DNA from 4 places in the Oceanimonas sp. AH20CE76 genome. Region 2 is predicted to be linked to each of the others. Evidence: predicted binding sites of a transcription regulator. Region 2 holds the regulator's gene; each other region holds the start of a gene.
The links. Region 2 encodes sigma-54, which starts transcription at its own class of promoters, with help from an activator protein. Its sites were predicted from a motif close to TGGCACNGTTTTNGCTT; they were not measured.
Positions count from the first base shown of each region.

Region 1: the regulator sigma-54 is predicted to act here: its motif matches at 2,114-2,130, upstream of N2M06_RS04745 (FlgO family outer membrane protein).
Region 3: the regulator sigma-54 is predicted to act here: its motif matches at 4,863-4,879, upstream of glnA (glutamate--ammonia ligase).
Region 4: the regulator sigma-54 is predicted to act here: its motif matches at 4,856-4,872, upstream of N2M06_RS11850 (Na(+)-translocating NADH-quinone reductase subunit A).

Region 1 covers NZ_CP155481.1:972,107-980,136, reverse strand. Annotated here, with positions in the region: gene flgM (flagellar biosynthesis anti-sigma factor FlgM) at 18-338, shown strand; gene N2M06_RS04755 (flagellar protein FlgN) at 338-751, shown strand; gene N2M06_RS04750 (LPP20 family lipoprotein) at 909-1,310, opposite strand; gene N2M06_RS04745 (FlgO family outer membrane protein) at 1,300-2,028, opposite strand; gene N2M06_RS04740 (flagellar assembly protein T N-terminal domain-containing protein) at 2,191-3,327, shown strand; tRNA gene N2M06_RS04735 (tRNA-Arg) at 3,405-3,479, shown strand; gene N2M06_RS04730 (SDR family oxidoreductase) at 3,539-4,369, shown strand; gene N2M06_RS04725 (TraB/GumN family protein) at 4,379-5,227, shown strand; gene N2M06_RS04720 (DUF3149 domain-containing protein) at 5,298-5,450, shown strand; gene smrA (DNA endonuclease SmrA) at 5,563-6,144, shown strand; gene N2M06_RS04710 (carboxypeptidase M32) at 6,166-7,641, shown strand; gene N2M06_RS04705 (DUF393 domain-containing protein) at 7,692-8,030, shown strand, end outside.
Region 2 covers NZ_CP155481.1:2,913,668-2,921,697, reverse strand. Annotated here, with positions in the region: gene N2M06_RS14345 (IS4 family transposase) at 1-1,343, shown strand, start outside; gene mgtE (magnesium transporter) at 1,451-2,812, opposite strand; gene N2M06_RS14335 (HPr family phosphocarrier protein) at 2,822-3,097, opposite strand; gene rapZ (RNase adapter RapZ) at 3,084-3,950, opposite strand; gene ptsN (PTS IIA-like nitrogen regulatory protein PtsN) at 3,961-4,407, opposite strand; gene hpf (ribosome hibernation promoting factor) at 4,410-4,697, opposite strand; gene N2M06_RS14315 (RNA polymerase factor sigma-54) at 4,722-6,158, opposite strand; gene lptB (LPS export ABC transporter ATP-binding protein) at 6,202-6,927, opposite strand; gene lptA (lipopolysaccharide transport periplasmic protein LptA) at 6,930-7,451, opposite strand; gene lptC (LPS export ABC transporter periplasmic protein LptC) at 7,420-7,968, opposite strand; gene kdsC (3-deoxy-manno-octulosonate-8-phosphatase KdsC) at 7,965-8,030, opposite strand, start outside.
Region 3 covers NZ_CP155481.1:144,795-152,824, forward strand. Annotated here, with positions in the region: gene glnL (nitrogen regulation protein NR(II)) at 1-440, opposite strand, end outside; gene slyA (transcriptional regulator SlyA) at 648-1,097, shown strand; gene N2M06_RS00720 (HlyD family secretion protein) at 1,094-2,143, shown strand; gene N2M06_RS00725 (DUF2955 domain-containing protein) at 2,149-3,162, shown strand; gene glnA (glutamate--ammonia ligase) at 3,388-4,791, opposite strand; gene typA (translational GTPase TypA) at 5,262-7,097, shown strand; gene N2M06_RS00740 (cytochrome b) at 7,288-7,809, shown strand; gene N2M06_RS00745 (YceI family protein) at 7,836-8,030, shown strand, end outside.
Region 4 covers NZ_CP155481.1:2,429,843-2,437,872, reverse strand. Annotated here, with positions in the region: gene N2M06_RS11885 (YajQ family cyclic di-GMP-binding protein) at 1-28, shown strand, start outside; gene N2M06_RS11880 (AmpG family muropeptide MFS transporter) at 65-1,369, opposite strand; gene N2M06_RS11875 (peptidylprolyl isomerase) at 1,438-1,992, opposite strand; gene N2M06_RS11870 (YajG family lipoprotein) at 1,993-2,574, opposite strand; gene N2M06_RS11865 (methyltransferase) at 2,586-3,722, opposite strand; gene N2M06_RS11860 (alpha-ketoglutarate-dependent dioxygenase AlkB) at 3,785-4,375, shown strand; gene N2M06_RS11855 (BolA/IbaG family iron-sulfur metabolism protein) at 4,429-4,746, shown strand; gene N2M06_RS11850 (Na(+)-translocating NADH-quinone reductase subunit A) at 5,112-6,455, shown strand; gene N2M06_RS11845 (NADH:ubiquinone reductase (Na(+)-transporting) subunit B) at 6,459-7,697, shown strand; gene N2M06_RS11840 (Na(+)-translocating NADH-quinone reductase subunit C) at 7,690-8,030, shown strand, end outside.

The DNA.
Region 1 (8,030 bases), 1.3 Mb from region 2:
AATCAGGACACAAGACCATGGCCATAGACAAGCTTCCTCCCGGATTTCATAACGGTCCGGTCAGCGGAAACAAATATCCGCAGAAAAGTGCATCCGCTACTACCGGCAACAGTGGCGAACCCAAAGCCGTTGCCGGGCGAGATGAAGTCACGCTCACGGCAGAGGCCAGACAACTTAACCGCATGCAGCAAAGTCTGTCTGCCGGGGACGGCACCGATAACAGCGCCCGCCTTGACGCCATTAAAAAAGCAGTCAATGAAGGCAGCTATCAGGTGAATACCGAGCGTCTTGCCGGTAATATTATCAGCCTTGAAAACGACATAGAGTCTCTGTATTAATGAGCCTTGATACGCTGCTGACCCAACAACATTCTCAACTTGAGCGCCTGCTGGCGATCACTGAGCAGGAGCTTGAGCTGATCGTTCAGCGCAAGGCGCTGGAACTCCCTCCTCTTACCGAGCAGAAACAGCAACTGCTGGCCGATATTCAGGCCACCGATGCCAGCCTGTGCAACCACCCCGATGTAGCTCTGCTGGGCACTGAGTTTAAACCCAGGGTTGATGCATTGCGTGCATTAATGACCACTTGTCAGGAGCGCAACGACGTTGCCGGACAGGTGCTGGAGCAGTCCCTTGCCGGCACTCGCCAGCTGGCCAATATTCTCAGCCGGCTGCACGAGCGCCAGAGCATGACCTATGATCAAAAAGGTCACACCAAGGGCATTAATAAAGGCTCCGGCTTCAAAGTTTAAACTGCAGAGCGAAGCATCAGTGCGGTTGCACTCCACCGACACGCTTCAAGTACCTCCATGTATCGCTCGAAAATGCCGTCCATGGCATTTTATGGTCGGCTACGGCAATCCCCACTGCTGCTTTGGGCTTGCGGCAGAGTTGTCTGTTTAGTGTCTGTCAGCGCCCGCCCCGGCGCAGTTTTTCATACAACGCCAGATCCAGCTCCAGCTCGGTCACGTACATATCACCGTCGGGATAGCTGTTTACCACTCTGGCACCGCGCACCACGCCCCGGCTGGCACTGTTTACCGGTCCGTCCTGTAATACGTTACTGTTCATTTCACTGGAGCTGGAGATCATCACACCGCTCAGCTGCTCACTCAGTTCACGGTAGGCATCCAGCCGCGACGCCCGCATGGCATGCAGCAGTTTCTGCTGATAATCCGCCGGCCGCTGTAAACTGATAGGGGCATAACCCACGGCATAAATATGGTTTCTGGCCGGTGTGGCACCACTGCCCTGCCCCACACAACCGCCAAGAAACACCAGGGTCAACAGGGTTATCAGCTTATTTCGCATAACGTCTCCGTATATGGTCAGGCACCTGCGGGCCGCGGGTGTCGAGCATGGCGGCCACCAGATAGCTCGGAATAAACTGCTGTGCACTGGCTACTACCGAATGGTCCGCCATGGTGATCAGCCGGGCATTCACCAGCCTGCCTCCCTGCGTCTCGCTGATGGTGCCATGCAGCAGATACTGGGCACCAATTTTACCACTGAGTTGCCGATAATCCCGGCTGGTGCTGATATCACCTTCAGGAGTAATGCGAATAAACGGCAGAGCCTTAAAATCGACAACCTTAAGGCCGTATTGATTAAGCTGAAACATCATGGTTTCTGACAGCAGACGACCAAACTCGTCCTGAGTGGTGTAATCCTCCTGACTGACAAAACCGCTCACTGCAATGCCTGCCTGCCGGTTCATCTGGTGAGCCGATGATACCAGCCGGTAGGCCAGTGCTGACATATGCTGCTGCAGCTGGGTTTGCCCGCCCACCAGTGAAGGACCGGCTTCCGGCAAATATACACTGCGGGCACCGGCGCTCATGCGCATGGGAATACCGTCCTGGGTATGCCGCGGAGCGCGGGCCGGTGCCGGCGTGGAGCCCAGGGGTTGATGGCTGACATAATGGGCCGCATGATCATGAGGCAGGTAATGATGCCGGCTGTCAAACCTGGGCTCACCGCTACAGGCCGATAACCCCAGCACAGTGACCAGAATAAGGGCTCTTGTCATTAACAGGCTCCGTGGTTTAAAAACTGAGTTCAGGAAACTAATCGAGTATCGGCCAAAAACAGCATAACTTTACCCGGCAAGAATATTGCATAAACCTTGCCATCTTCTTGCTGAGTGTTCGATGTTTAATTGACGCTCTTTACTTTTACACAGGATACCGCCGTGCTCAAAAATGTCTTTGCCTCATTGTTGCTGCTGTCTCCCTTTTTTACTCATGCCGACTGGTATCAGGCCGAGGGCTCGGCACCGCTCAGTCTGGGCACAGAGACAGCGCGTCAGCAGGCACTGGAACAGGCCCTGAGCGATGCCCTGCTACAGTCCGGCGCTTCCCTGAATACCATGCAGTCTGCCACCAATGGTACCTACGGCGGTCAGCAGCTGGATATTTCTGCTCAGGGCGAACTGATGGATTACCTGATTATTGACGAGCGCAAAAAACAGGGCAGGCTGTGGCTGACAGTACGGGCCGATATCTGGCCCGGTGAACGCCGGCAGGAACAATGCGCCGGCCGCTATCGTCCCGGCCTGGCACTGACCGCCATTACCCTGCGTCATCCCGAGCAGGGCAGCACGGGTCAAATTTATGAACTGGGTGCGGCCATCAGCAGCCGGTTATCGTCGATGCTGACACCCGCCGTCAATATTACGTCATCTACCGGTCAGCCACTGGACACGGACACCGCCCTGCCCAGAGACGCCGGGCTGCGTAAAGGCAGTGATGTGCTGACATCACGCCGGCAAGCCAGACTGCTGCTGAGCGGCAGCATTGAGGACATCAGTATTGAAGACGGCCACTGGACCAAGTGGACCTTTTCCGACATTCCCCGGGAGTTTCGCATGCGCATTGTGCTGGAAGACAGCCTCACTGGTGATGTGCTGCTGCAACGGGATTATCAGACCCGCTCCAGCTGGGATTATAAAAAGCACGACAAGGTAAATGTGCATCAGCAAAGTTTCTGGCATTCCGCCTATGGCCAGGCTGTTGAGCAACTGCTGCAGAATGTCAGCCAGGACCTGATCAAAGCCCAGGCCTGTATCAAGGCAGTGGGCAATATAGTGCAGCAGTCAGACGACGGCATTTTAATGGATCTGGGCCGGCGCGAGGGCATTCAGACCGGAGACAAGTTTACCCTGTTGCACAGACGCCAGCTTACGCCCGGGTATTACAGCGAAAGCACGTCAGGAGCTACTTTTGTGGTGCAGCAAAGCCACGCCGACTACAGCATTCTGATGCCTGCCGGCCAGGAAGCCAACATCACCCCGGCTACTCCCGGAGACCGACTGGTGCAGCTGTGGTAAGCCTGCTTATATAACCGGCAAACGGGCGGCAATATATTGCGCTGCAAAGGGAAATTTGCAATATTGTAGCCCGCTGTGTCCCCGTAGTTTAATGGATAAAACAAGCCCCTCCTAAGGGTTAGATGCAGGTTCGATTCCTGCCGGGGACGCCATTCATCGACGCTTTCCTTTCTGCTACATTGACGACTTCGGTTCAAACTGGGAGTCATTAATGTCTAAATCCGTCCTGATTACCGGCTGCTCTTCCGGCATTGGTCATGCTGCCGCTCACTATCTTAAGCAACAAGGCTTTAATGTGGTGGCTTCCGCCCGCCGGCCGCAGGATGTATTGCAGCTGGAGCAGGAAGGGCTACAGGCGGTATTGCTGGACCTGGCAGACGATTCCAGCATAGAGCAGGGCCTGGAGCAGGCTCTGGCTTACACCAATGGCACCCTTTATGGCCTGTTTAATAACGGTGCCTACGGCCAGCCCGGTGCCCTTGAAGATCTGCCCACTGAGGCGCTGCGGGAGCAGTTCAATACCAATTTTTTTGGCACCCATCACCTCACTCGGCTAGTGTTGCCCCTGATGCTGCAGGCCGGTGAAGGCCGCATTATTCAGAACAGCTCGGTACTGGGGCTGGTAGCCATGAAGTATCGCGGTGCCTATAACGCCTCCAAGTTTGCCCTGGAAGGCTACACAGACACACTGCGGCTGGAGCTTGCCGGCACCCCTGTGCATGTGAGTCTGCTGGAGCCAGGCCCCATTGAAACTCAGTTCAGGGCCAATGCCCGCGCCGCTTTTCTCCGTCACATCAATATGAAAGACAGCCGCCACCGGGCCGGCTATGAACAAACGCTGGCCCGGTTGGAGAAGCCCGGCCCCAGCTCCCGCTACAGCCTGCCGGCGGAAGCTTGCCTGCCTCCTGTGCTGCACGCCCTGACCAGCGCCAGCCCCAAAGCCCGTTATCCGGTGACCCGGCCCACCAAAATGCTGGGCTGGCTGCGCCGGTTTATGAGCACAGCCGCCCTCGACCGGCTAATGTTAAAGGCCGGCGGCTGAGGAGAAAATATGAAAACCGGATTATGGCTATTGTGGCTGTGGTGTGGCTCTGTGCTGGCGGCTCCGGCGCTGTGGCAGGCACAAAAAGGCGAGCAGCAGTTGTGGCTGTTCGGCTCTGTGCATATTGCCGATGAGCGGTTAAGCCAGTTGCCTGCAACTGTGTTGCAGGCACTGGATAACAGCGAATTGCTGCTGCTGGAAATTGATCCGCTCACCCTTAAAAGCAGCGATTTCTCCCATGTAATCACACCAAATACACACTGGGCCGAGCGTCTGGGACCTGAGCTTGCCGCAAAGCTTGAACAGGCAGTGAATGCCAGCGGCCAGCCCATGCTGCGTCAGCTGCCGCCCTGGTTTGCCGCATTGCAGCTGACGCAGTTAAAAGCCCGGGAGCTGGGCTTTCATACTCAGCAAGGGGTAGATATGCAATTGCGGCTGCGGGCCCGGCAGCAAAATCTGCCCGTGGCCGGTCTGGAGTCACCGGCGCTGGTGATGGAATTGCTGGCCTCGCTGCATGAGCGCGGACTGGAGCGCGACTTTATCACTCACAGCCTGGACGAGCTGGAGCAAATGCAGCCGCATCTTGAGCGCCTGCTCAACACCTGGCTGAAAGGTGATGAACAGGCACTGCTGGACCTGTTGCAGGAAGAGCAAAGCCCGGCATTAACCGGCTTTATAGAGCAAGAGCTGCTGGCCCGGCGCAATCACCTCTGGCTGGAACGCCTGGAGCAGCTGGCCCCCGCCAGGGCCTTGATGGTAGTAGGTGCCCTGCACCTTTACGGCGAGCAGGGGCTGATACAACTACTGGAAAATAATGGCTATACCCTTAATAAAGTTGAGGATACACCGCTTTATTGATCAGGATCAGAATCCGTCACAGCGGTCTCGTTAATATGCCTTTAACGGAGCGCGAGAAAGGAGACAAGCGATGGCATTCTGGCTCGATTTAATGTTTGGTAGTGATGTGGGTTTTATGTCGATGATGGTAATTATTGCCACTGCCCTGCTGATCAGTTTCTATGCGGGTTACTTCATCTACAAGGTAATGAAGGCAGATCCCAATGGTGAAGCCAGCAAATAACTACGTTAAAAAACGGCGGGCTTCACTCTCCTCCTCCCCTGAGGCCCGTCGTTCCCCCTTTTAATCCAATTGCTTATACTGCGGCTAATTCCGAACACCAAGGAACCGTGTTATGAGCCATAACGACTGGTCCTCTTTTCTTGATGAAATGGACGGACTGACGCCCCTGAAGCAGGACACCCTGCCCGCCAGCCACGCCAGCAAACGCGACGCAGCCACCATTGCCACGCGCCGCAAGGCGGCAGAAACCAGCGCCGAAGCTGCCCTGCCGCTGTTGTCGCTGGATCATGTAGCGCTGCTGCGCCCTGACGATATGGTAAGCTACAAAAAGCCCGGCGTGCAGGAAGGTGTGTTCAAAAAGCTGCGTCTTGGCAAATATCCCTGTGACGCCCGTCTCGATCTGCATCATCACAGCGTGGAAAAAGCCCGGGACGCCCTGCTGAACTTTTTGCAGGGCTGTCTGCGCCGCAACCTGAGGGCGGTGATGATAGTGCACGGCAAGGGCGAACGCAGCCAGCCGCCGGCCCTGCTCAAAAGCTATGTTTCCGGCTGGCTGCCCCAGTTGCCGGAAGTGCTGGCCTGCCACAGCGCCCTGCACCAGCATGGCGGCAGCGGCTGTCTTTATGTATTGTTGCGCAAAAGCGAACAGGCCAAACAGGATACCCGGGAGCGGCTGCAAAGCCGGCAGGGGTAACCGCTTACCAAAGGAAGCATCATGTCTTATTCCGCACTGGAACAGCATTTTGAACAACTGCATCACCTGCAGCACCTGGGTGCCATCTGTGGCTGGGATCAGGCCACCATGATGCCCGCCGGCGGCAATGAGGCCAGAGCCGAGGCCCTGGGCACACTGGCAGTATTGTGCCATCAGCAATTACAGGATGAGCGTCTTGGCGACTGGTTTGCTGGTGCAAAAAACGAAGCGCTGTCTGCTGAACAGCAGCAAAGCCTGGCAGAAATGCAGCGCAGCTGGCGTGATGCCACCCTGCTGCCGCAAGATCTGGTACGTGCCCGCTCGCTGGCCGGCTCCCGCTGCGAGCATGCCTGGCGCAGCCTGCGTCCGGCCAATGACTGGGCCGGCTTTTTACCCTTGTTTGAAGAAGTGGTGGCGCTCTCCCGCGAGGCCGCCGCCGCCCGCGCCGATGCGTTGGGGCTGTCCCGTTACGACAGTCTGCTGGAGCTGTATGAGCCGGGCATGCGCAGCCAGACCCTGGACGCTTTGTTTGATGATCTGAATCAGTGGCTGCCCAACCTGATTACGCAAGTGCAGGAAAAACAGCGCAACGAGTCGGTGCTGCAGCCGGCTGGCCCCTTTGCCACCGAACAACAAAAAGCCCTGGGGCTGGAAGTGATGACAAAGCTTGGCTTTGACTTTAACCGGGGCCGTCTGGATGTAAGCGTTCATCCTTTTTGTGGCGGCGTCAGTGACGATGTACGCCTGACCACCCGCTATGACGAAAACGACGCCGCCCAGGCGCTGATGGGCATTATTCATGAAACCGGTCATGCCCGCTATGAGCAGAGCCTGCCGGCACAATGGCGCAAGCTGCCCGTGGGCCAGGCCAGATCCATGGGAGTGCATGAGTCCCAGAGCCTGTTCTTTGAAATGCAGCTGGGCCGTCACCCGGCTTTTCTGGCCCAGCTGTCTCCGCTGCTGAACCAGTACCTGGGCGAGCAGGCCGCCTTTGCTCCTGACAACCTGGCCAGACTCTACACCCGCGTGCAGCCCGGTTTTATTCGCGTGGATGCCGATGAAGTCACCTACCCGGCTCATGTGATGCTACGTTACCAGATTGAACGGGATCTGATCGAAGGCAAACTTGAGCCCCGCCATGTGCCCGAGCGCTGGGATCAGTTAATGCAGCAGTATCTGGGGCTCAGCACCAAGGGCGATTACAAAAACGGTTGTCTGCAGGATATTCACTGGACCGACGGCAGCTTCGGCTATTTCCCCAGCTATACCCTGGGTGCCATTTATGCCGCTCAGCTGGCCGAGGCCATGCAGCAGCAACTGGGCCGCTTTGAGCAGCTGCTGAGCGGGGATCTTGCCCCCGTGTTCAACTGGCTGCAGCAACATATCTGGCAGCATGCCAGCCTACTGTCCACTGAGGAGTTATTGCAGCAGGCCAGCGGACAAAGCCTGTCGTCTGCGCCCTTTCGCCGCCATCTGGAGCAGCGCTATCTGGCTTGAACCGTCTATGCTGAAAACAGGTTTCACGGATGAAGCCATGGAGGACTGCTTTGGATGATAAAAAACCACGCCACCAGCTGGTGGTGTTTTACGATGGCTCCTGCGAAGGCTGCATCAAGGACAGAGCCCGCTACGAGCGCTGGGCCGGCGACAGGGGCCGGGATATTTACTGGTTTGATATTACCGACAAGGAAGAAGTGCTGCTGGGCATGGGTATCAGCCCGCAGCAGGCCTTGCAGGAGCTGCATGTGCAGACTGCCGAAGGGGATATCCATTCCGAGCTGGATGCCTATATTCTGCTGATGAAACGGGTGCCACGATTAATGCCGCTGGCCTGGTTTATCGGCCTTCCGGTGGTGCGGCCGGTTCTTTCCTGGCTATATCGCACC
Region 2 (8,030 bases):
GTCGAACCAGAAGACTGACCAAGATGGCGGCAGACATGGCGGCACGCGCTGACGGCTCTGTTGCCGAGGCTGCGGTCGATCCTGCCAGCATTGAAGGGGCATACCGTTTTATTCGCAACGAGGTGATTTCACCGGACACCATTGCTGACGCCGGGTTTGAACGTACCCTTGCCATTGCCTCAGTGCGCCCGCTGGTGCTGGCGTTACAGGACACCACCGGACTCAGCTACAAGCATGCGGTGCGTGAGGAGCTGGGCGAGGTCAACTCCGCCAGTAACAAGAAAGCCTCAGCCAAAGGCAGAACCCTCTATGCCCATTCCACGCTGATGCTGGATGCCGATAATGAGTGCGTGATTGGGTTGGCTAACCAGTATTACTGGCACCGTGAGCAGAAACAAACCGGAAAAGGTCATCAGCTGCAGTGTCGTGAACGGACTAAAAAAGAAAGCTATAAATGGCAACGCGGTATGGAAACACTGGCCGGCCGAGTTAATGACATGAGCCATATCATCGATGTGTGTGACCGGGAGGCTGATATCTATGAATATCTCGCTTACCAGCAGCAGCATCAACATCGCTTTGTGGTGCGCGCCTCCGATAACCGTAATGTCCTCGACGACGAGACCTCGACAGGCAAACTGCATGATGTGCTGCAGGCACTGAAGCCCGTGGCGTGTTACCAGGTCTATGTGGCTCAGCGAGGTGGACGACCGGCCCGAACCGCCCATGTAGCCTTGAGCTATACCCAGCTGACCATCAAAAAGCCACAACGCGCCAACGCGGAGAAAACCCTGACGTTGAACGTGGTGTACTGTCAGGAAGTCGATCAGGACAGGAAAGACCCATTGCAGTGGATCCTGTATACATCAGAGCCGCTGCCTGATGCCGCAGCCGCCCTGCGTATTGTCCGTTTTTATGAGCTACGCTGGCGAATTGAGGAGTTCCATCGGGTGTGGAAATCCGAAGGCACCAAGGTGGAAGACGTGCGCATGCAGACTCGGGAAAACCTGCGCCGGATAGCGGTGGTGAAAGCGTTCATCGCCGTTCGCTTGATGCAGTTGAAAGAAGTGGCGCAGAATCGGGAAGATGCAAAAGCGGTGAGCTGCGAATGCCTGCTGCCCCCGATTGCATGGCGATTGCTCTGGCGTAAGACAGAGAAGAAGGCAGCCTTCCCGACACATCCCCCTTCGCTGTACTGGGCCTATTATGCTCTGGCCCGACTTGGCCGCTGGCATAACACCGCCAGGAATGGTCGGGTAGGAACGAAAGCGCTATGGAGTGGCTGGTTCACCCTGATGAATTACGTCGAGTCCTATGAGTTGTTCCATGGACTCGACTTGTGACTAAGAGACAGGCCGGAAGCTTGAAGCTGTAATAAGGGCCGCGCATGCGGCCCTTGGTGTTTTTTGGGGGCTTCCCGCTTCCCGCTTCTAGCTTTCGGCTTCCAGCCTCAGTGCAGCAGGATCAGTGTGGCCAGGCCGAGGAAGGACAGCAGGCCCACTGTGTCGGTGATGGTGGTTAATGCCATGGAGCCGGCCAGGGCCGGGTCGATATTAAAGCGTTTCATGATAATCGGAATACTGGCCCCGGCCAGGCCGGCTACCGACAGGTTGATAAACATGGCGGCGGCAATGACCAGGCCAATTTCCCAGCTGCCTTTCCACAGCCCCACCACCACGGAAATGGCCAGCGCCCACAGCATGCCGTTAAACAGACCTACCAGGGCCTCTTTGGTGAGCAGCCAGCGGGCGTTGCTGTCACTGATATGGCCCACCGCCATGCCGCGGATCACCAGTGCCAGAGTCTGGTTGCCGGCAATGCCGCCCATGGACGGTACTATGGTCATTAATATGGCCAGGGTGGCCAATTGGGAGAGAGTGGCTTCAAACATATTGGACACGCTGGCGGCGACCAGTGCCGAGCCCAGATTGATGGCCAGCCAGAAAGAGCGACGGCGGGCACTGACCAGTACAGGAGCAAAGGTGTCTTCGTCATCATCCATTTTGGCCATGCCCATCATGGAGTGTTCACCTTCTTCCCGAATAATGTCGACCACATCGTCGATGGTAATACGGCCCAGCAGCTGATTTTGCTCATCAACTACAGGGGCCGAGAGCCAGTCATGGCGCTCAAACAAATTCGCCACCTCGGTGTCGCTCATGGTCAGCGGAATGGCTTCGACTGTGGTATCCATGGCTTCGGCCACCGTCGTAGTGGGGGACTGTACGACCAGACTGGCGAGAGAAATATCACCCAGCAAGCGGTTATGCTGATCCACCACATACAGGGTATCCGTGCCTTCCGGCAGCTCGTTGTGCAGCCGCAGATAGCGCAGTACCACCTCTATGGTGACGTCCGGGCGCAAACTGATGAACTCGGTATTCATCAGTGAGCCGGCGGTGTCTTCCGGATAGGACAGCGCCAGCTCGGCTCTGTGCCTGTCCTGCTCGTCCATCTCGGTGAGCACCTGATTGAACAGCTGCTCGGGCAAATCCCGCAACACATAAGCCAGATCGTCCGACTCCATGTCTTCCAGTGCCACTGCCAGCTTTTCCGGCGCCATCAGCCGGATAATGCCATCGCGTACCTCTTCTGACAGCTCTTCCAGAATTTCGCCGTAATCGTCGGGGTCAATCAGTTGCCACAACACTTTGCGGCTGGGGGCAGGAGAAGACTCCAGCAGCCAGGCTACGTCGCCGGGGCGCATTTGCTGCAGCATGCGGCGCACATGCACGAACATGCCGCTGTTCAGCGCCTGAGTAATGGCTTCCAGGTGATCCGGTGTGCTGCTCTGATCTGCGGCGTCTGTCATGATCCCGAATTATTCCGATTCGTTAAAGCGTGCCGCCACCAGCTGCTCTACCGCATTCAGGGCGGCTTCGGCTTCCGGCCCTTCTGCCATCACCCTGATGGCCTGTCCCTGAGCGGTTTCCAGCATCAGCAGGCCCATCACGCTGTTGGCGGGAGCCTGTTTCTGCTGATTGCAGACGGTAACTTCAGCATCAAACTGCTGAGTAAGTTGCACCAGTTGTATGGCAGCCCGGGCGTGTAATCCGAGCTTGTTGACGATTTTCAGATCCCGTTCAATTTTCGGCATGGCGCTTTTCCAGCGTGCGGTGGCGCAGTTGCACACTCTTGCCCATCTGGCCAAACACCCTTGCCAGCTGCTCGGCGATAAATACAGAACGGTGCTGTCCGCCGGTACAGCCGATGGAGATGGTGACATAGCTGCGATTATTACGCTCCAGATGAGGCATCCAGGTGATCAGCAGATTTTCCAGCTGCCACAGGTATTTCATGACTTCCGGCTGACTGCTGAGGTAGTCGGCCACCGGCTGATCCTTACCTGTGTAAGGACGCAGCTCGGCAATCCAATGAGGATTGGGCAGAAAGCGGGCATCAAACACAAAGTCAGCATCTTTGGAAACGCCATATTTGTAACCAAAAGACTCAAATACCCAGTTCAGCTCTTTTTCTTTTTTGCCAAGAATACGCTCGCGAATAATTTCGCTGAGATCGTGAATGCTTAAGCTTGAGGTGTCGATACGCAGATCCGCATCGGAAGACAAGGGGGCCAGCAGATGAGTTTCTTCGCGAATGGCCTCATCCAGAGTCAGGCTGTGGCGCGAGAGAGGGTGCAGTCGCCGCGTATCGCCAAAGCGGCGGATCAATACTGCGTTTTCGGCATCAATAAAGAAACTGGATACCTGCACCTCGTCCATGGCCCGCACTTCGGCCAGAAAGGCTTCCAGCTTATCGGGGCTGTCGGGCAGGTTGCGCACATCTATACTCACCGCAACCGCGCCGGGCCGGTTCTGGCGCAGGCGGACCAGCTCAGGCAGTAACTCAACCGGCAGGTTATCGACGCAGTAGTGACCCAGATCTTCAAGCACCCGCAGGGCGACGGTTTTACCGGACCCGGAACGACCACTCACAATCACCAGCTGCATATAGGCTCCTTCAGGCAGAAATCATGATTTGATAAAGCTCTTCGTCACTGCCGGCCTGACGCAGCTGCCGGCAAATCTGTTTGTTGCTGAGCTTTTCAGCAATTAAGGACAGCGTTTTCAGATGTTGTTTACATTCCTGCTCCGGCACCAGCAGCGCAAACACCAGACCAACCGGCTGATTGTCGATGGCATCAAATTCTACCGGTTCGGCAAAAGTCAGCAGTACCGCGGTCGCCTTGTTGTCATTGCCAATACGACCATGAGGTATGGCAATGCCATTACCGATGCCGGTAGTGCCCATCTTTTCACGGGCCAGCAAACAGTCAAAAAGCGGCTGGCTGCCGATATTCAAATGTTCGGCAGCCAGCTCGCTGATAATTTCCAGAGCACGCTTCTTGCTCGTGCAGGGAACTGCACTGCGCGTGCAGTCCCTGCTTAGTATGTCGGCGACTTCCATGGTTACTTTTGCTTGAGCTTCTCTTTGTGTTTGATGATCTGACGATCCAGCTTGTCAATGAGTCCGTCGATGGCGGCATACATATTTTCATGCTGGGCGTTGGCAAACAGCTCACCACCACTGACGTGCAGTTTGGCTTCGGCAATTTGCTGCATTTTTTCTACATTAAGGATGACGTGCACATTGGTAATGTGGTCGAAGTGGCGCTCCAGCCGGGTAAACTTGCTATTAACATAGTCACGCAGTGCATCTGTGATTTCTACATGGTGTCCGGTCAGGTTAATTTGCATAACGTCTTCCTTCTGTCGTTGCCTTTAAACCAGGCGTTTACGCTGATTGGAAGGGGGGATGGCCAGTGACTCCCTGTACTTGGCGATGGTACGCCTGGCCACCTTAATCCCCTGCTCGGCCAGCAACTGAGCAATCTTACTGTCACTCAGCGGCTTGGCCGGGTTTTCTGCTCCGACCAGCTTTTTGATCAGAGCACGAATTGCCGTGGATGAACATTCACCACCATCGTCGGTGCCCACATGACTGGAGAAGAAATACTTAAGCTCAAACACGCCCCGGGGCGAGTGCAGAAACTTTTGTGTGGTCACGCGTGAGATGGTGGACTCATGCATCTCTACTGCCTCGGCCACATGGTTCAGCACCATGGGCTTCATGGCCTCTTCTCCATACTCAAAGAATGCCTGTTGTTGTTCAACAATACAATTGGCAACCTTGAGCAGCGTCTCATTTCGGCTGTCGAGACTTTTAAGGAACCACTTGGCATCCTGCAGATGATTACGAATAAACTGGCCGTCTTCACTATTGCGGGGCTTGTCGGCAAGTGCGGCATAGGTCTGATTCAGGCGTACCTTGGGCATGGCCTCCGGGTTGAGTTCCACGACCCAGGCACCGTTGCGTTTGGTGACCACCACATCCGGAATAACATATTCGGAGCTGCCCTGAATAATGCTGCTGCCGGGGCGGGGTTCAAGCTGCTGGATCAGATTCAGAACTTCTCTCAGCTCGTCTTCTTTCAGCCTGGTCTTGCGCTGCAGAGTACGGTAGTCGCGGTTACCAAGCAGATCCATGTGCTGTTCCAGCAGCAACCGGGCTTCTGCCAGCCAGGGGGTGCTGGCGGGAAACTGGTCGAGCTGAATACACAGGCATTCCTGCACGCTGCGGGCAGCTACGCCGATGGGATCGAAATGCTGAATGCGTTTGAGCACGGCTTCTACTTCGTCGGCTTCAATGCCCAGCTCGTCGGCCGAGGCTGCAGCTAACAGTTCGTCAATATCGGCGGTGAGATAGCCTGCATCGTCCACGGCATCGATAATCGCAAGGGCAATGGCCTGATCGGTATCACTGAAGGGAGTCAGGTTCATTTGCCAGATCAGGTAATCCTGCAGCGTTTCGGTGGTTTCTCCCTGATAGACATTATCTTCCAGCCCTTCCGGCAGACCGGCACCACCACTGACCGGAGAGGCGGTATAAACTTCCTCCCAGCTGGTGTCCATGGGCAGCTCTTCAGAAAGCTGATTACGTTCCATGGCGCTGTCTGCGGCAATTTGCTCCTCGTTGCGATTATCCTCAACCCTGATACTGTCCGGCTCCTCCTGCTCCAGCAGCGGATTACTGTCCAGTGCCTGCTGAATTTCCTGCTGCAGCTCAAGGCTGGACAGCTGCAGCAGACGAATGGCCTGTTGCAGCTGAGGGGTCATGGTCAGCTGCTGGCCAAGGCGTAACTGAAGAGTCGGCTTCATGTATGCTAACGTCCTTCCATATCAACCGCGCGAAGCGGTGCCTTCAGAGGCTGAATTGTTCACCAAGATAGACTTTCTTGACCTGCTCATTGGCCAGGATTTCAGCTGGTGTGCCAGCAGCAATACGGTGCCCGTGGCTGACAATATAGGCCTTTTCACATACATCCAGCGTCTCACGCACATTGTGATCGGTGATCAGTACGCCCAGGCCTCGATCTTTCAGATGTAATATAATTTTCTTAATATCAAGCACAGAGATGGGATCAACGCCGGCAAAAGGTTCATCAAGCAGAATAAAGCGCGGATCTGCCGCCAGTGCCCGGGCAATTTCCACCCGCCGGCGTTCACCACCGGACAGACTCATACCGAGACTGTCACGAATATGGACAATATTGAACTCTTCCAGCAGCTGTTCCATTTTTTCGTTACGGCCGTCGGCGTTCAGATCTTTGCGGGTCTGCAGTACGGCCATCAGGTTATCGGCAACGCTCAGGCGGCGAAAAATGGACGCTTCCTGAGGCAGATAGCCAATGCCGGCGCGGGCCCGCACATGCATAGGCTCATGGCTGATGTCATTGTCGTCTATGGTGATGCTGCCTGCATCCCGCTGCACCAGGCCTACAATCATGTAAAAGGAAGTGGTTTTGCCGGCCCCGTTGGGCCCGAGCAGCCCCACTATCTGGCCGGTGTTCACGGTCAGGCTGACATCAGCCACTACCTTCCGGCCTTTGTAGCTTTTCTGCAGCCCGCGTGCTTTCAGTCTGGCCATGGTCAGTCGTTACTCTGGTTGTCGAAATTCTGTACCTGCTCAGGCAGGAAAATAGTGGTGACCCTGTCTTTGCCACCCTGGCTTTCGGCTTCCATCTGCTCCTTGTCGATAAAGTAGCGAATACGGTAGCCAGTGACGATATTATCGTCCTGCTTGAGTTCGGCGTCCCGAATCAGGGTGATGGTGCGGGCGACCATGTCATAGCGAATTTCCCGTGCCTGTGCCTGTACCGGCTTGCCGTTATTGAGCACTTGCCGGTAAGTAGCCGGATTGCCCCTGGCGGTCATGGACTGCAGCCCCTGCTCATTGCGGATCACGACCAGTTCACTGGCACGCACATCTATGCTGCCCTGTTTCACCACTACATTATCGGTAAAGGTCACCTTGTTTTCGGCCAGCTCCACCAGCTGGCGGCCAGCGTCTATGGTAACCGGCTGACGATAGTCACTGTCTTTGGCCTGCACCTGACCCAGGCCCAGCAGGCCGCCAAGACTAAGGATTAAAGTAAGTTGCCCGGGTTTCATTCAGTAGTTCCACCGTTTGTTGATCAAGCTTGCCCAGCAGGCCTGTGCCTTGCGCCTGATACTGCGAGCTTTCCAGTCTTACTGTCTGATCGGAACGCAGCCTGTTGTTAATAAAATCCATCTCCAGATATTCGGTGGTCAGGGTTTCCACCAGCGCATCCGGTTGCAGCCCTTTGCCCACTACATTACTGGTCAGCACCGCATTATCGCCGGTGTTGATGGTGCCGTTATCACCGCTGAGACGCCATTGCGGCTGGCCGTCAGGAGAATAAAGCAAGATAACAGGTTTTTTCATCAGGGTCATGGAGAGGGACTCGTAGTACTCTGCCTGCTCCGCTTCCATGCCGCGATAGGGCAGTCCCTGTCGGTTGTACTGTATGCTGCTGAGGTTCGTTGCCACAAAATCGGGCTGAAAATCCTGTTCGTTTACCATGATGGTCTGATCGTTGCGAAACCATTGCCAGGTGATCAGCGCGGCCACAAACAGACCGGCAAATATCCAGGTCTGACGGTTCATACGCTCATGCCCTCAGCCTGTGCCAGTATGCCTTGGGCATCCAGCAACAGATCGCACAATTC
Region 3 (8,030 bases), 480 kb from region 2:
CCAAGGGGGTTTTTTATCTCGTGGGCCAGGCCGCGCACCAGCTCCCGGGCGGCCTGCTGCTGCGCCCGCTGCTGCAATTCCTGGCTGATTTTCTTCTGCTGGTCGATCAGCCGCAGCTCCATCAGCGCCAGAATACGCCGGTTCAGGGTAAAGGCGGTCACGCTCACATCCACCCAGCGGGGCAGGCCGTCAATCACGATTTGTACTTCACTGTTGGTAAAGCTCTGCTCCAGCTCAATGCAGCGCTGAATACGGCGCATATCAAGGGAGATGTCTTCCACCAGCTGATCCAGCCGGGCGTCTTTCAGCCGGCGTTTGCTCAGGGTCAGCAGCTGCTCGGCGGCGGTGTTGGCAAAATGCACCACCAGATCGCCGTCTACCACCAGCACAGCGGTAAGCTGGCTGTCGATAATGGTCTGAATATTGATCGGGTTGTTCACAGGCTGTCCTTGGTGAATGCGGGTGCACCAACTTAGTGCAAACAGTGTAACCCATGGGGCCAGGGTTGCCACAAAATGGTGCAATCAGACCGGCTTTTCAGCCTCGTTGATAAAACTCTGCAAAAAGCTTGCCCGATCTCTCTGATGATTATTGCATCAATTGATAGCATGAATATAATTAGCTAGCTAACTAATTTGGAGTGCACCATGAAAACATTGGGTATGGCCTTGTCCGGACTGGTTCGCCAGTGGCGGCTGATTAATGACGAGCGGCTCAAGCCTCTGGGGCTGACCCAGAGCCGCTGGATCACCCTGACTCACCTGCAGCAGGAAGACGGCATTCAGCAGCACCGCCTGGCCCGCAGTGTGGGCGTGGAAAGCCCGTCTCTGGTGCGCACTCTGGACGGGCTGGAGCAGCTGGGGCTGGTGGAGCGCCGGCCCTGTGCCAACGACAGGCGCGGCAAAACCGTGCATTTAGCGCCGGCGGTCACGCCGTTGTTAGCGGAAATGGATGCTGTGCTGAGCCATACTCGACAGCAGGTGCTGGAGGGGCTGAGCGAGGCCGAGCTGGCAGAGCTGGAGCGCATGGTGTGCCATATCAGTGCCAATCTGCGAAAAATAAACCAACAACTGAACGCGAAACAGGAGACCGAATGAGCGCAGAGCAGAGTTTTAACCGCTGGGTGCGTATCGCGTTGGTCACCTTTGGCGTGCTGCTGCTGTATTTTGTGCTGATTGATAACTTCGCTCCCATCACGCCCCAGGCGCAGGCGCACAGACCCGTGCTGTCGGTGGCACCCAGAGTCGCGGGGCAGGTGGAGCGGGTAGCGGTCAGCAATAATCAGCCGGTAAAGGCCGGTGATCTGCTGTTTACCCTGGACGACACCGACTATCAGCTGGCGCTGGACAGGGCGGCATTACAGCAGCAGCTGGCCAGCGCCGACAGAGAGCGGCTACAGGCGGCCATGGCCGGCATAAAGGCTGAAGCAGAGCAGGCCCGGCTGCGGGCCGAAGAGCTCTCCCGTGAGGCCAGTCGCCTGGAGCGGCTGCACCGGCTGGGGCATATGTCGGTGCAGCAGGCGGAGCAGGCCCGTAATCAGGCACAGCAGGCCAGCAGTGCGCTGCAGGCGGTACAGGCGCGGCAGCAGGAAGCCAGACAGGCGCTGGCGGCCGCCGAACTGGCTCACAAGCAGGCCAACAATGCCCATGAGCAGGCCCGGCTGGCGCTGCAGCGCACTCGGGTCAAGGCAGAAATGGCCGGTCGTATCGGTAATCTGCAATTGCAGGAAGGCGTACAGGCTCAGGCCGGCCAGCCGCTGCTGGCGCTGATTTCCAACGAATTGACGGTGCTTGCCGACCTGCGGGAAAAAACCCTGCGTCATGTGACTGCCGGCACCAAAGCCGGGGTGGTGTTTGATGCCCTGCCCGGACAAATTTTTGATGCCCATGTCAGCAGCATCGACAGCGGCGTGCGTCATGGTCAGCAGCAGGCCGACGGCCAGCTGGTGCAACCGGAAAACTCCGACCGTTGGGTGCGCGATGCCCAGCGCCTGCGGGTGCATATTGCCCTGGACGAGCCGGTGCCGGGCCTGGCCACCGGTGCCCGGGCCACGGTGCAGTTGTTTCCCGAGTCGGGCAGCTGGCTGCATGGTCTTGGCTGGGTGCAGCTGTGGCTGGTCAGTCAGTTCCGTTATCTGTATTAAGCGCCATGACCTTTACCGACGATAAACTCAGGGGCTGTTTACGCGTTGCTCTTGGCAGCACCGTGGGCATGCTGATTGCCAAGATAACCGACTCCCAGATGGGGGTGTTTTTTACCGTTTATCCCATGCTGCTGCTGGGCATGGTGCCGGTATTCAACCGCTTTGTGGTGCTGCAGTTTATCGGCTCGTCTGTGCTTACCTCGCTGGAGGTGATGCTGCTGCCGGGTCTGCTGGGGCACTGGCCACCGGTTTATACCCTGGTGGTGTTTATGCTGTTTTTATGGCGCTTTTATCTGATGGCCAAAGGACCGCTGATGCTGTTTGGTGCCAGCGGCTGTGTCAGCCTCAGCATTATGCTGCACTTTGCCAGCTACCCGCAGTTTCATCTGGCCGATATGGCCGCCAGCAATATAGCGGCGTCCTGTTTGTCGGTGGCGGTGGCGGCCCTGCTCTATGCCCTGCTGCCAAACCGTGAGCCGCCGGTGGCCCGGGCACTGCCGGAAAAAAGCGACAATGTGCTGCGCCATCAGGCCCTGCTGGGCGCCATAGTGGCCACCTTCAGTTTTGTGGTGTTTCAGATGGTGGATCTGGTGGACTCGCTGTCGGCTCAGGCGGCTACCGTGCTGGTGTTGTTTCCCATGAGCTATGCCGGTGCCGTGGTCTCGGGCCGGGCCCGCTGCATTGGCACCCTGCTGGGCTGCTCGGCGGGCCTGTTGTTTCAGCTGGTGCTGTATGACCATTACCACAACCTGTTGCTGCTGGGGTTGGCGTTCTGGATTTGCGCCATGGTGTTTGCCCGGCTGCATGCTAGGGAGGCCATGCCCGGCATCGGCTTTGCCGGCCTGACCACGGTGGGCATTCTGTTCGGCCAGTATGTCTCGCCGGAGCATGATCTGGTGTTCAGCGCCCTCTATCGCATGAGCTCAATGACGATCGCCATTCTGGTGACCCTGTGCTGCGTCTATCTGGTGCATAAACTGCTTAATCTGTTTCCGTCTACCCGGCATCAGGTTCTTTGAAATTTGTGCACAGCGAAGCAGCAGCGCGGTTGCACTCCGCCGACACGCTTCGAGCCCATCCATGGGGCGCTCGGCAAATGTCATCCATGACATTTGACGGTCGGCTTCGATAATCCCCGCTGCTGCTTCGGGCAATATCGGCGTGCCCTGCAAGCCGGAAGTAAAAACAAAAAAGCCCGGTTTCCCGGGCTTTTCACTTCCAGCTTTTCGCTTTCAGCTATTCAGTTAAACGGAGTAGTACAGGTCAAACTCCAGCGGGTGTACCGCCATATTGATGGTCTCGGTTTCCACGCGCTTGTGCTTGATGTAGGCATCGATGAACTCGTCGGAGAAGACGCCGCCGCGGGTCAGGAATTCGCGATCCTGATCCAGGTTGTCCAGGGCGTTGTCCAGCGAGGTGGCCACGGTCGGGATCTCGGCAGCTTCTTCGGCGGGCAGGTCGTACAGATCCTTGTCCATGGCATCGCCCGGGTGGATCTTGTTCTGAATACCGTCCAGGCCGGCCATCAGCAGAGCCGCGAAGCACAGGTAGGGGTTGGCGGCCGGATCCGGGAAGCGGGTCTCGATGCGACGGGCCTTGGGTGAGCCCACCAGCGGAATCCGAATGGACGCAGAGCGGTTGCGGGCGGAGTAGGCCAGCATCACCGGGGCTTCAAAGCCGGGCACCAGACGACGATAGGAGTTGGTGGCCGGGTTGGTGATGGCGTTCAGGGCGCGGGCGTGCTTGATAATGCCGCCGATATAGTACAGCGCCATTTCCGACAGGCCGCCGTACAGATCACCGGCAAACAGGTTTTCGCCGTTTTTGCCCAGAGACTGGTGCACATGCATGCCGGAGCCGTTATCACCTACCAGTGGCTTGGGCATAAAGGTGGCGGTCTTGTTAAAGGCGTGAGCCACGTTATGCACTACGTATTTGTAGATCTGAATTTCGTCGGCTTTTTTGGTCAGGGTGTTGAATTTGCAGGCAATTTCGTTCTGGCCGGCGGTAGCCACCTCGTGGTGGTGCGCTTCCACTACCAGACCCATTTCTTCCATTACCAGACACATGGCAGAGCGAATGTCGTGGGAAGAGTCGATGGGAGCTACCGGGAAATAACCGCCTTTTACGCCGGGGCGGTGGCCCTTGTTGCCTTCGGCATAATCACGGCCTGAGTTCCACTTGGCTTCGGAGTCGTCCACCTTGAAAAAGCTGCCGGCCATGTCGGTATGAAAACGCACGTCGTCGAACATGAAGAATTCCGGCTCCGGGCCAATCAGCACGGTATCGGCAATGCCGGTAGACACCAGATATTCCTCGGCGCGGCGGGCAATGGAGCGGGGATCACGGTCGTAGCCCTGCATGGTGGCAGGCTCGAGCACGTCACAGCGAATATTGAGGGTGGCATCTTCGGTGAAGGGGTCCATCACGGCAGTAGACGGATCCGGCATCAGCACCATGTCTGACTCGTGAATGGTCTTCCATGCGGTCATGGATGAGCCGTCAAACATCTTGCCTTCTTCAAAGAAGTCATCGTTTACCTGGCTTACCGGCAGGCTGATGTGCTGCTCTTTGCCTTTGATATCGGTAAAGCGCATATCGATGAATTTGACATCGTGTTCCTTGATCATGTCCATTACGGATTCAATTGACATGGGTTTCGACCTCCAAAAATTAACATCCAGGGTCTGATGAACAAATTCATCAGTTGTGATTTCTTAAGCCAGAACCGTGCCATCTTGCTAAGCTTTTGTAATTTAAGCATTAAATATTACGGTTCTGTATTCTTCATCTTTTGCATTGCACCAATTTGGTGCGTTGGTGAGTCTTTTTAGTGCGATCTTATCCGGCTGCGCCATTCTGGTGCAGCCAGACGTCTTTCATCTTGCTGCATAATACCATTCATGGAGAAAACAAGGATCGTTTCGGGTCTGCTTTGTCGGCACGTCAGCGCACCCCATGTATGAAAAATGAGAAAAGCGTATATTGAAGCGGCTAAAGCGTGTACAATTTGCAGCCCTTTTTTATTTGGGTCCGCTGCAGTTATTGGCGCCGGACACCTTCAGAGAGCGGCTGCACCGCCTGTGCCCGCCTCAAAATATGCGAGCGAAAGAACTTAATGTCAGCTGAAATCAATAATCTGAGAAACATTGCCATTATCGCGCACGTTGACCACGGTAAAACCACCCTGGTCGACAAGCTGCTGCAGCAGTCCGGCACCCTGGAAAGCCGTGGCGAAGCCGAAGAGCGGGTGATGGACTCCAACGATATCGAGCGTGAGCGCGGTATTACCATTCTGGCCAAAAACACCGCCATTCGCTGGACTTCTCCCGAAGGTCAGGAATACCGCATCAACATTGTAGACACCCCCGGACACGCCGACTTCGGCGGTGAAGTAGAGCGGGTAATGTCGATGGTGGACTCTGTGCTGTTGCTGGTAGACGCGCAGGAAGGCCCCATGCCGCAAACCCGTTTTGTTACTCAAAAGGCGTTTGCTCAGGGTCTCAAGCCCATCGTTATCATCAACAAGGTAGACAAGCCCGGTGCCCGTCCCGATTGGGTAATGGATCAGGTATTTGATCTGTTCGACAACCTGGGTGCTACTGATGATCAGCTCGACTTTCAGGTGGTGTACGCCTCCGGCCTGAATGGCTGGGCTTCGCTCGACGCCGATGAGCGCACCGAAGACATGACCACCCTGTTCCAGACCATAGTGGATCAGGTGCCGGTACCCGACGCGGACCCGGAAGGTTCCATGCAGATGCAGATCTCCCAGCTCGATTACTCCTCCTATGTGGGTGTTATCGGCGTGGGCCGCATCAAGCGCGGTACCGTCAAGGTAAACCAGCAGGTGACCGTGATCGGTGCCGATGGCAAAACCCGCAACGGTAAAGTGGGCCAGGTAATGGGTTATCTGGGCCTGCAGCGTCACGATGTGACCGAAGCCTCTGCCGGCGACATAGTGGCCATTACCGGTCTGGGTGAGCTGAAAATCTCCGATACCGTCTGTGCTGCCGGTGCCGTGGAAGCGCTGCCGCCGCTGTCGGTGGATGAGCCTACCGTGACCATGACCTTCCAGGTGAACACCTCACCGTTTGCCGGTCAGGACGGTAAGTTCGTGACGTCACGTAACATTCTGGAGCGTCTGACCCAGGAACTGGTGCACAACGTGGCCCTGCGGGTAGAAGAAACCGGCGATCCCGACAAGTTCCGCGTGTCCGGCCGGGGTGAGCTGCATCTGGGCATTCTGATCGAGAACATGCGTCGTGAAGGCTTTGAGCTGGCGGTATCCCGCCCTGAAGTAATTCTGAAAGAAGAAAACGGCGAGTTGCTTGAACCCTTTGAAACCCTGACCGTAGACATTGAAGAAGACAGCCAGGGCTCCATTATGGAGAAACTGGGTGAGCGCAAGGCCGAAATGACCGACATGGTGCCGGATGGCAAGGGTCGCGTGCGCATCGACTTTATGATTCCGGCCCGGGGCCTGATCGGCTTTCAGACCGAGTTTATGACCCTGACCTCCGGCTCCGGCCTGATGTATCACACCTTTGACCATTATGGTCCGCATAAGGGTGGTAACATTGGTCAGCGCAACAACGGTGTACTGATCTCCAATGGCAAGGGCAAGGCGCTGGCTTATGCGCTGTTCAACCTGCAGGAGCGTGGCCGTCTGTTTATCGAGCATGCCACCGAAGTGTATGAAGGCATGATCATCGGCATTCATAACCGCTCCAACGACCTGACTGTAAACTGCCTCAAGGGCAAGCAGCTGACCAACATTCGTGCCGCCGGCACCGATGAGGCGCTGACCCTGGTGCCGCCGATCAAAATGACCCTGGAGCAGGCACTGGAATTTATCGACGACGACGAGCTGGTAGAGGTTACTCCCAACCATATTCGTATTCGTAAGCGTCTGCTGACCGAAAACGAGCGTAAGCGCGCCGGCCGCGGCTGATAAGACTTCAGTGAACATACAAGAGGACGCTTCGGCGTCCTCTTTTTTTATGGGAAATTTATTCAAATAATTTGAACCTCAAAGCCAGTAAAGGTCGCTTTGATTTTTAGTCAAAGGGATTAGACTTGAGAGTAATAATCATACACAGTTGATTGCATGGCTGCTTATGGCAGCGCAGGAGAAGCCATTCATGCAGAAATATTCAATTACAATGCGCCTTTTTCACTGGCTCACCGCCCTGCTGGTATTTGGCCTGTTTGGGGTGGGGTTATGGATGCGCAGCCTGGGTTATTACGATCCGCTCTATCAGGTATTACCGTACTGGCATAAAAGCGTGGGCTTTTTGCTGGCCGGCCTGATAGTGCTGCGCCTGCTGAGCCGCTGGTTTAGCGCTCAGCCCGCGCCGCTGGCCAGCCACAAGGCCTGGGAGCAGCGGCTGGCTCACCTGATGCACTGGGTGCTGTACTTATTATTGTTCGGGTTGTTTATCAGTGGTTATCTGGTGGCCACCTCCGATAACAGGCCCACTTCGTTTTTTGGCTGGTTTGATATTCCGGCCTTGTTTACTGCCTTTGAAAATCAGGAAGATGTAGCCGGGCTTATTCATGAAATCTGCGCCTGGTCGCTGATTGGCCTGGTGGCATTGCATGCCCTGGCGGCCCTTAAACATCACTGGTTTGACCGCGACCAGACACTGAAACGCATGCTGTAAGCCTTTTCTCACACAGGAGAGATAACATGAAAAAAACACTGATTGCTTCCGCTTTGCTGGCTGTTTCTGCCTCACCGGCGTTTGCCGCTGCTGAAAACTACACCGTTGATACGCAAGGCATGCATGCCTCGGTAAACTTTAAAATCAACCATCTGGGATACAGCTGGATTGTGGGCCGGTTTAATGATTTCAGTGGTAACTTCACCTTTGATGAAAGCAAT
Region 4 (8,030 bases), 480 kb from region 2:
GCTGCAGTTTAATAACTTTCGGGATTAAGGCAGCCAAGGCCGGGTTTCGTACCCGGCATGGCTTCTAGCTTTCGGCTTCCAGCTTGCCGACCCGCCGGGCGACTACCGCAATCAGTACCAGCACCGGCAGGCCAAGGGCGGCGGTGCCGGTAAAGAAGACCGCATAGCCCATGGCGTCCACCACCACTCCCGAGAAGCCGGCCATAAATTTGGGCAGCAGCAGCATCACTGAGCTGAACAGCGCATATTGAGTGGCAGAGAAGGCCACATTGGTCAGGCTGGAGAGATAAGTCACAAAGGCAGCGGTAGCAATGCCGGCGCTTAAGTTATCCAGCGAGATAATCACCGTCAGCAGGCGCACATCCGGGCCCAGCTGGCTCATCAGGGCAAAGAGTACATTGGTGCCGGCAGTCAGCACGGCACCCAGCATCAGAATGCGCAGTGTGCCAAAGCGCACCACCAGCACACCACCCAGGGCGGCGCCCAGCAGCGTCATTATCACGCCATACACCTTGGTCACGGTGGCAATTTCGGTTTTGGTAAAGCCCATATCCACATAAAAGGGATTGGCCATCACGCCCATGACGACATCTGCCACCCGATAGCTGGCAATCAGACTCAGGATCAACAGAGCATGCCAGCCATAGCGCTGAAAAAAGTCGGCAAAGGGGTTGACCACGGCGCTTTTGCCAAATGCGAGAAAGCCGGCCAGCCAGGCCGGCCAGCCCCGGTTTACCAGCTGCGCCTTGTGCTCCTGCTGAGACCGTTGCTGCTCACCCAGGTCTACCTTCGGCTCGTGCAGCAGCAGGCAGGTCAGTACACCCACCAGCATGCAGCCGGCCATGGTCAGATAGGCCACCTGCCAGCCGTACATGCTGTAGCTGATGTCGGAGCCGGCCCAGGCGGCAATGGCCAGCGCACCGGCCCCGGCCATGATCATCGCCAGCCGGTAGCCGGTCATGTAGGCGGCAGCCAGCGCCCCCTGCAGCCGCTCCGGAGCTGACTCTATGCGATAGGCGTCTATCACTATGTCTTGCGTGGCTGAAGCAAACGCGACGGCAAGCGCAAACAGTGCCAGTTGCACCAGGCTGACGGTGGGATCAGAAAACGCCATGCCCGCCAGCGCCGCCATAATAATCAGCTGGGAAAACAGCATCCAGCTGCGCCGCCGGCCCATCATACGGGATAACAGTGGCAGCGGCAGCCTGTCTACCAGCGGTGACCACAGCCATTTTACCCCGTAGGCCAGCGCCACCCAGCTGAAAAAGCCAATGCTGGTGCGGCTGACGCCGGCCTCGCGCAGCCAGAACGACAGGGTGCCAAACACCAGCAGCAGCGGCAGGCCGGAGGAAAACCCCAGTGCCAGCATAATCAGTACGCGCCGCTCAGTGTAGAGCGACAGACTTTGCTGCCATTTCAGTGCCCGGGTTTTGATGGTTATTCTCCGGGCAGGCGACGAACCTGCTCAAGAATAATGGGCTCTTCCGGTACTTCCCGGGAGCGCAGCTGCAGGTTCATGCCGGTGGGCACGGCAGCCATGCGCTGCAATACGTCCTCACCCTTTACCACTTTGCCAAAGACGGTGTAACCGGCACGGCGGCCGCCGTCCAGAGAGGTGTTATCAGCGAGGTTGATATAAAACTGGCGGGTGGCGCTGTGCGGATCCTGAGTGCGGGCCATGGCAATGGTGCCGGTGCTGTTCGACAGACCATTACCCGACTCATTCTGCACCGGATCACGGGTGGGCAGACGCTCATAATCGGCAGTAAAGCCGCCACCCTGAACCACAAACCCCGGGATCAGCCGGTGAAAAATGGAGCCGGCATAGCTGCCGTCGTCCACATAGCTCAAAAAGTTGGCCACTGTCTTGGGGGCGGCCTGTTCGTTCAGCTCCACTTCCAGGGTGCCCAGACTGGTGACCAGCTCCACGCGGGGGCCGGCCAGGGCGGTGGCGGACAGCAGGCCCGCCAGCAGGATTAATATGTTTTTCATTTAGTTACCGTTAATAAAGCTTTGTACGTCACGATCGGCCAGTATGTCCTGCACCATCAGGCTCAGCTGACGGTTAAGGGCATCGGTGACCTTGTCCAGCTCCGGATGCAGACGGCCGGGAAATTCCTGCTGGGCGCTGCGGCGATATTGCTTGGTAATGCGCTGGCCGTTGCGCTCCAGCACCAGCTGTACTCTTACCTTCTGTACCACGTCATAGCTGATATGACCGCGGATCACCCGGGCCAGTACTTCCTGCAGCTCCAGGGTAGCGCGGGTGTTGGCACCCTGCTCAATAAAGGCTCCCTGCGTGCTGAACCCTTGCGCCAGCGCCTGCTCCAGCTGCAGCCGCAGATTATTGGCCGCACCCACCACCACCGGTGATTTGTCTTTTTGTTCAATCTGAATGATGAAGTCACTGCTGCGGTTGTCACTGCTGGACAGCGCCAGGGTCTGGCCACGATAAACACCGCCGCTCACGTTGGCGGTAGCGGGATTTACATCTACCGCTATAGGGTAATAGCTGGCACAGGCAGACAGGCCCAGGGCCAGCAGGGGAATAGTTAACCATTTGATACGATTCATGAACAGGTCCTTCAGGCGGTATGAATGGCTCTCAGAATAACGAATTTGCGGTTGGATGCCACTACTCGCTGATTACCGAACAGTCGTTTAAGTTTCTGGTGATAGTCGAGGTGGCGGTTACCCACCAGTAACAGCTCGCCGCCCCGGCGCAGTACCCGGCGGGCATCGGTCATCATTTGCCAGGCAATATGATCGGTAATGGCCTGCTGCTGATGAAAGGGCGGATTGCACAGCACCAGATCGGCACTGTCGGGGGCTACGCCGTCAAGACAGTTATTGACCATAAAGCGCGCCCGGGGCAGGGCATCGGGCAGGTTGTGCTCCACATTAAGCCGGGCACTGGCCACTGCCATATGGGATTCATCCACAAAGGTGACGGTGGCTTGCGGATTGCGGGCCAGGGCCATCAGCCCGAGCACGCCGTTGCCGCAGCCCAGGTCGATGATTCTGCCCGGCCGGTTGGCGGGCAGCTGCTCCAGCATAAAGCGGGCACCAATATCCAGGCTGGCGCGGGAGAACACAGCGGCATGGTTATAAATGGTGAAGGCGCTGCCCTCCAGCGGCCAGGCCAGCGGGGCCGGCGCGGGAGAGGGGGCAATGGCCATATTCCGCTCGGTAAAAATCAGCCTTGCCTTTTTCCAGGCCAGGCTGGTGCGGGTGGGGCCAAGCAACTGCTCAAACAGCGTCAGAGTAGATGTATGCACGTCCTTGGCCTTGGCACCGGCCACTATTCGCGTGTTTGGCCCCGCTACCCGGCTGATGGCGGCGAGCTGGTGTTCAAGCATGGCATTGGTCTTGGGCAGCTTGAGGATCACCAGGCCGGGCGCTGCGGGCAACTCGTCCAGGCTGGTGAGCGAGTGCCACTCAGGCTCAAGCCCGTTGTCGGTGGCGTTGGCAGCCAGCGCCAGCCCGGCTACCCGGGAGTCGGTAACGGTAAAGGGCCGGTACTGGTGCAGGCCCAGCGTCAGGGCACCAAAGCCATCGTTAAGAATCACCAGGGGAGCAGTCCGGTCCCACTCCAGGGTGGCCAGTTCGTTCATGATATATTCGTCCGCCGCTTCCCAGGCCTGCAGACCGTGGCGGGCCTGGCGGGGGTAGCGGTGCAGCGTCAGCTCGCCGCCCTCGGCAAGAGGAAAGTGATGATTCATGGGGTTGATGCCTGATTATTTGCAAAGAGCGGCATTTTAGCAGTTTAAAGAGGAAAATCAGCATGCAGCTATGGTCAGAGCCAGAGTGGCTCACGCTCAAGCAGGGCCGTCTTTTATGGTGGCCGGACGCCTTTGCCGCCGACGCCGGTGCCTGGCAGGCTGAGCTTGAGCAAAGCATTCCCTGGCAGCAGCACCGGTTAATGATGTTTGGTCGTGAGCTGAATGAGCCGCGGCTGTCCTGCTGGATGGGCGACTGGCCCTATCGTTATTCCGGCCGGCAGCGTGCGCCTGAGCCCTGGCATCCTTTGGTAAAGGAAATAGCCGGCCGTCTTGAGCGAATTTGCGGTCAGCCCTTTGATGGTGTGCTGCTTAATTGTTACCGCAACGGCCAGGACAGCATGGGCTGGCATGCCGACAATGAGCCCGAGCTGGGCCGGGACCCCATGATAGCGTCGGTCAGTCTGGGAGCGGGCAGGCGTTTTTTGCTGCGTCATCATCAGGGGGAGCAGCGTGAATTATGGCTGGAGCACGGCAGTCTGCTGGTGATGGCGGGACAAATGCAGCATCATTGGCAGCATGCCCTGCCCAAAATGGCCCGGGAGCCAAATTTGCGTATCAACCTCACATTTCGGCGGTTTGCCGGCACCGGGTGAAAGTGCCCGAGCGTCGGACCTGTCCTTTGTTGTGAATATCACCGGAGATTAACATGTCGATTCAGAACACCATTGAACAAAAAGTGATGGCTGCGCTGTCACCTGAGCATCTGGACGTGATAAATGAAAGCTACATGCACAGAGTGGAGCCCGGCTCGGAAACCCACTTCAAGCTGGTGGTGGTGAGCGATGCCTTTGAAGGTCAGCGGCTGCTGGCCCGTCATCGTACCCTGAACACCCTGCTGGCCGAGGAGCTGGCCGGTGGTGTGCATGCGCTGGCACTGCATACCCTGACGCCTGCCGAATGGCGTGCCCGTGGCGGTGTGCCCGACAGCCCCAACTGCATGGGCAAGGCGGGAGTGTCGGTTTAAGATATCTGTTATTTGTGGTTAGCAGATTTGTTACCAGCCCGATGTGACTGGAAATCACTTCCATTTTTCCGCCTTGTGCGACCAAAGCATGATTCTGCCTTGAAAATCATGGCCTTATTTTTGCTTGGTGAAAAATGAAACAAGCTGGTTTTACTGACTGCGGCGGTAAATTTTAGCAATTGCCGTGGCAGCCGCCGCTTTAAAAGTGCTAGAATTACGCGCCTTTTAAATCGGGCTGGATGTTACCGGAGTGTAGTCGTGCTGTTGTCAGGGCGATGCCAACATGCCGGTAGCGACTCATCAGCATGTTGTCATGTTTTTCATGGCAAGTACCTGTCTTCCCCTAACAAGTAGTGCAAGTGAGTATGATTACAATTAAAAAAGGACTGGACCTCCCAATTGCCGGGGCACCAGAGCAAGTAATCTACGATGGTCCCTCCATCAAGCGCGTTGCTACGCTGGGCGAGGAGTATGTGGGTATGCGCCCTACCATGCACGTCAAGGTAGAGGATCGCGTCAAGAAAGGTCAGATTCTGTTTGAAGATAAAAAGAATCCTGGCGTTAAATTCACAGCTCCCGCCGCAGGTACCGTGGTTGAAATCAACCGGGGTGCCAAGCGTGTTTTGCAGTCTGTTGTTATTGCCGTAGACGACAGCGAAGAGCAGATTACTTTTAAAAGCTATAGCTCTGCCGAACTGGCCAAACTGGAACGTGAAACTGTGCAGGAGCAGCTGGTTGAATCCGGCATGTGGACTGCGCTTCGTACCCGCCCCTTCAGCAAGGTGCCGGCGCTGGACTCTGCTCCGCGCTCCATCTTTGTGACCGCCATGGACACCAACCCGCTCAGTGCCAATGCCGAGCTGGTGATCAAGGAAAACGCCCAGGCGTTTACCGATGGTCTGCAGGTGCTGAGCCGCCTGACCGACGGCCAGGTGCACGTATGTAAAGGCGAAGGCAGCCTGCCACAGGCCAACTCCGCGAACGTAAAAGAACACGTTTTCAGCGGTGTGCACCCTGCTGGTCTGGCCGGTACCCACATTCATTTCATTGATCCTGTGGTACCCGGCAAGGTGGTCTGGTACATCAACTATCAGGACGTGATTGCCTTTGGCAAGCTGTTTACCAGCGGTGAAATCTGCACCGACCGTGTGGTTGCTCTGGGCGGCCCCGTGGTGAACAAGCCCCGCCTGCTGCGCACCCGTATCGGCGCATCTCTGGATGAGCTGACTGCCGGCGAGCTGCAGGAGGGTGAAAACCGCGTGATTTCCGGCTCGGTACTGGCCGGCACCAACGCTAATGGTCCGCATGCTTATCTGGGTCGCTACCATTTGCAGGTCTCCGCACTGAAGGAAGGCCGCGAGAAGGAATTGTTCGGCTGGCTGGCGCCGGGTTCCAACAAGTTCTCGGTTACCCGTGCTTACCTGGGCCATCTGGCCAAGGGCAAGCTGTTTGACCTGACCACGACCACCAACGGCTCTGCCCGTGCCATGGTACCAATTGGTAACTATGAGCGCGTGATGCCGCTGGATGTTCTGCCGACCCTGTTGCTGCGTGATTTGCTGTCCGGTGACACCGACAGCGCCCAAAGCCTGGGCTGTCTGGAGCTGGATGAAGAAGATCTGGCGCTGTGCACCTATGTTTGCCCGGGCAAATACGATTATGGCCAGGTGTTGCGTGAGTGCCTGACCAAGATTGAGCTGGAGGGCTAAGAAGTGAGCTTAAAGCAGACTCTGGAAAACATGGAGCACCACTTTGAGCAGGGCGGTAAATACGAGAAGTTTTACGCTCTGTACGAAGCGGTTGCTACCGTACTTTACACTCCGGGCATGGTTACCCGTAAATCCTCCCATGTACGTGACAGCATCGATCTGAAGCGCATCATGATCATGGTGTGGATGGCCACTTTCCCGGCCATGTTCTTTGGTATGTACAACGCCGGTGGCCAGGCCATTGCGGCCCTCACCAGCATGTACAGCCCGGCCGATCTGGCTGGTGTGATTGATGGCAACTGGCGTTACAGCCTGGCCAGCGGTCTGGGGGCAACCCTGGGCGAAGGTGCCGGCTGGGGCAGCAAAATGCTGCTGGGTGCGACTTACTTCCTGCCTATCTACCTGACTGTGTTCATTGTGGGTGGTTTCTGGGAAGTGCTGTTCGCCTCTGTGCGCAAGCATGAAGTGAACGAAGGCTTCTTTGTTACTTCCGTGCTGTTCGCCCTGATCGTGCCCGCCACTCTGCCCCTGTGGCAGGCAGCGCTGGGCATCACCTTTGGTGTGGTCATGGCCAAGGAAATCTTTGGCGGTACCGGCAAGAACTTCCTCAACCCGGCACTGGCAGGCCGTGCTTTCCTGTTCTTTGCCTACCCGGCCGAGATCTCCGGTGACACCGTATGGACTGCCGTAGACGGCTTCTCTGGTGCTACTGCACTGGGTCAGTGGGCTGCCGGCGGCCAGGCTGCACTGATGGACGCCAACACCGGCGCTGCCATCAGCTGGATGGATGCCTTTATCGGTAACATTCAGGGCTCTATCGGTGAAGTCTCTACCCTGGCCATTCTGATTGGTGGTCTGTTCATCATCTATATGGGCATTGCCTCCTGGCGCATTGTGGCTGGTGTGATGATCGGTATGGTAGTGACTGCCACTCTGTTCAACCTGATCGGTTCTGACACCAACGCCATGTTCTCCATGCCCTGGCACTGGCACCTGGTGCTGGGTGGTTTTGCTTTCGGTATGATGTTTATGGCAACCGATCCGGTTTCTGCCTCCTTTACCAACAAGGGTAAATGGTGGTACGGCGCCCTGATTGGTCTGATGGTGGTGCTGATCCGTGTGGTCAACCCGGCCTTCCCTGAAGGCATGATGCTGGCCATTCTGTTCGCCAACCTGTTCGCTCCCCTGTTCGATCACTTCGTGGTTCAGGCAAATATCAAACGGAGGCTGGCCCGTGGCTAAGAAAGAATCTATCGGCAGAACCTTTGCCGTTGTTGGCGGCCTGTGCCTGGTCTGCTCCATTATTGTATCCGGGGCTGCTGTCTCGCTGAAGCCGACTCAGCAGCGTAATCAGGCGCTGGACGTGCAGACCAACATTGTCAGTGTGGCCGGTCTGGGCCGTGAAGATGTAGCGGAAACCTATGACCGTTTCATTGAAGCACGCCTGCTTGACCTGACCACCGGTCAGCTCACTGACGAAGCCGCTGCCGGCTACAACCAGCGCAATGCCGCCAAGGATCCGGCCACCAGCATCAAGCTGAGCCCCGATGAAGATCCCGCCGGCATTCGCCGCCG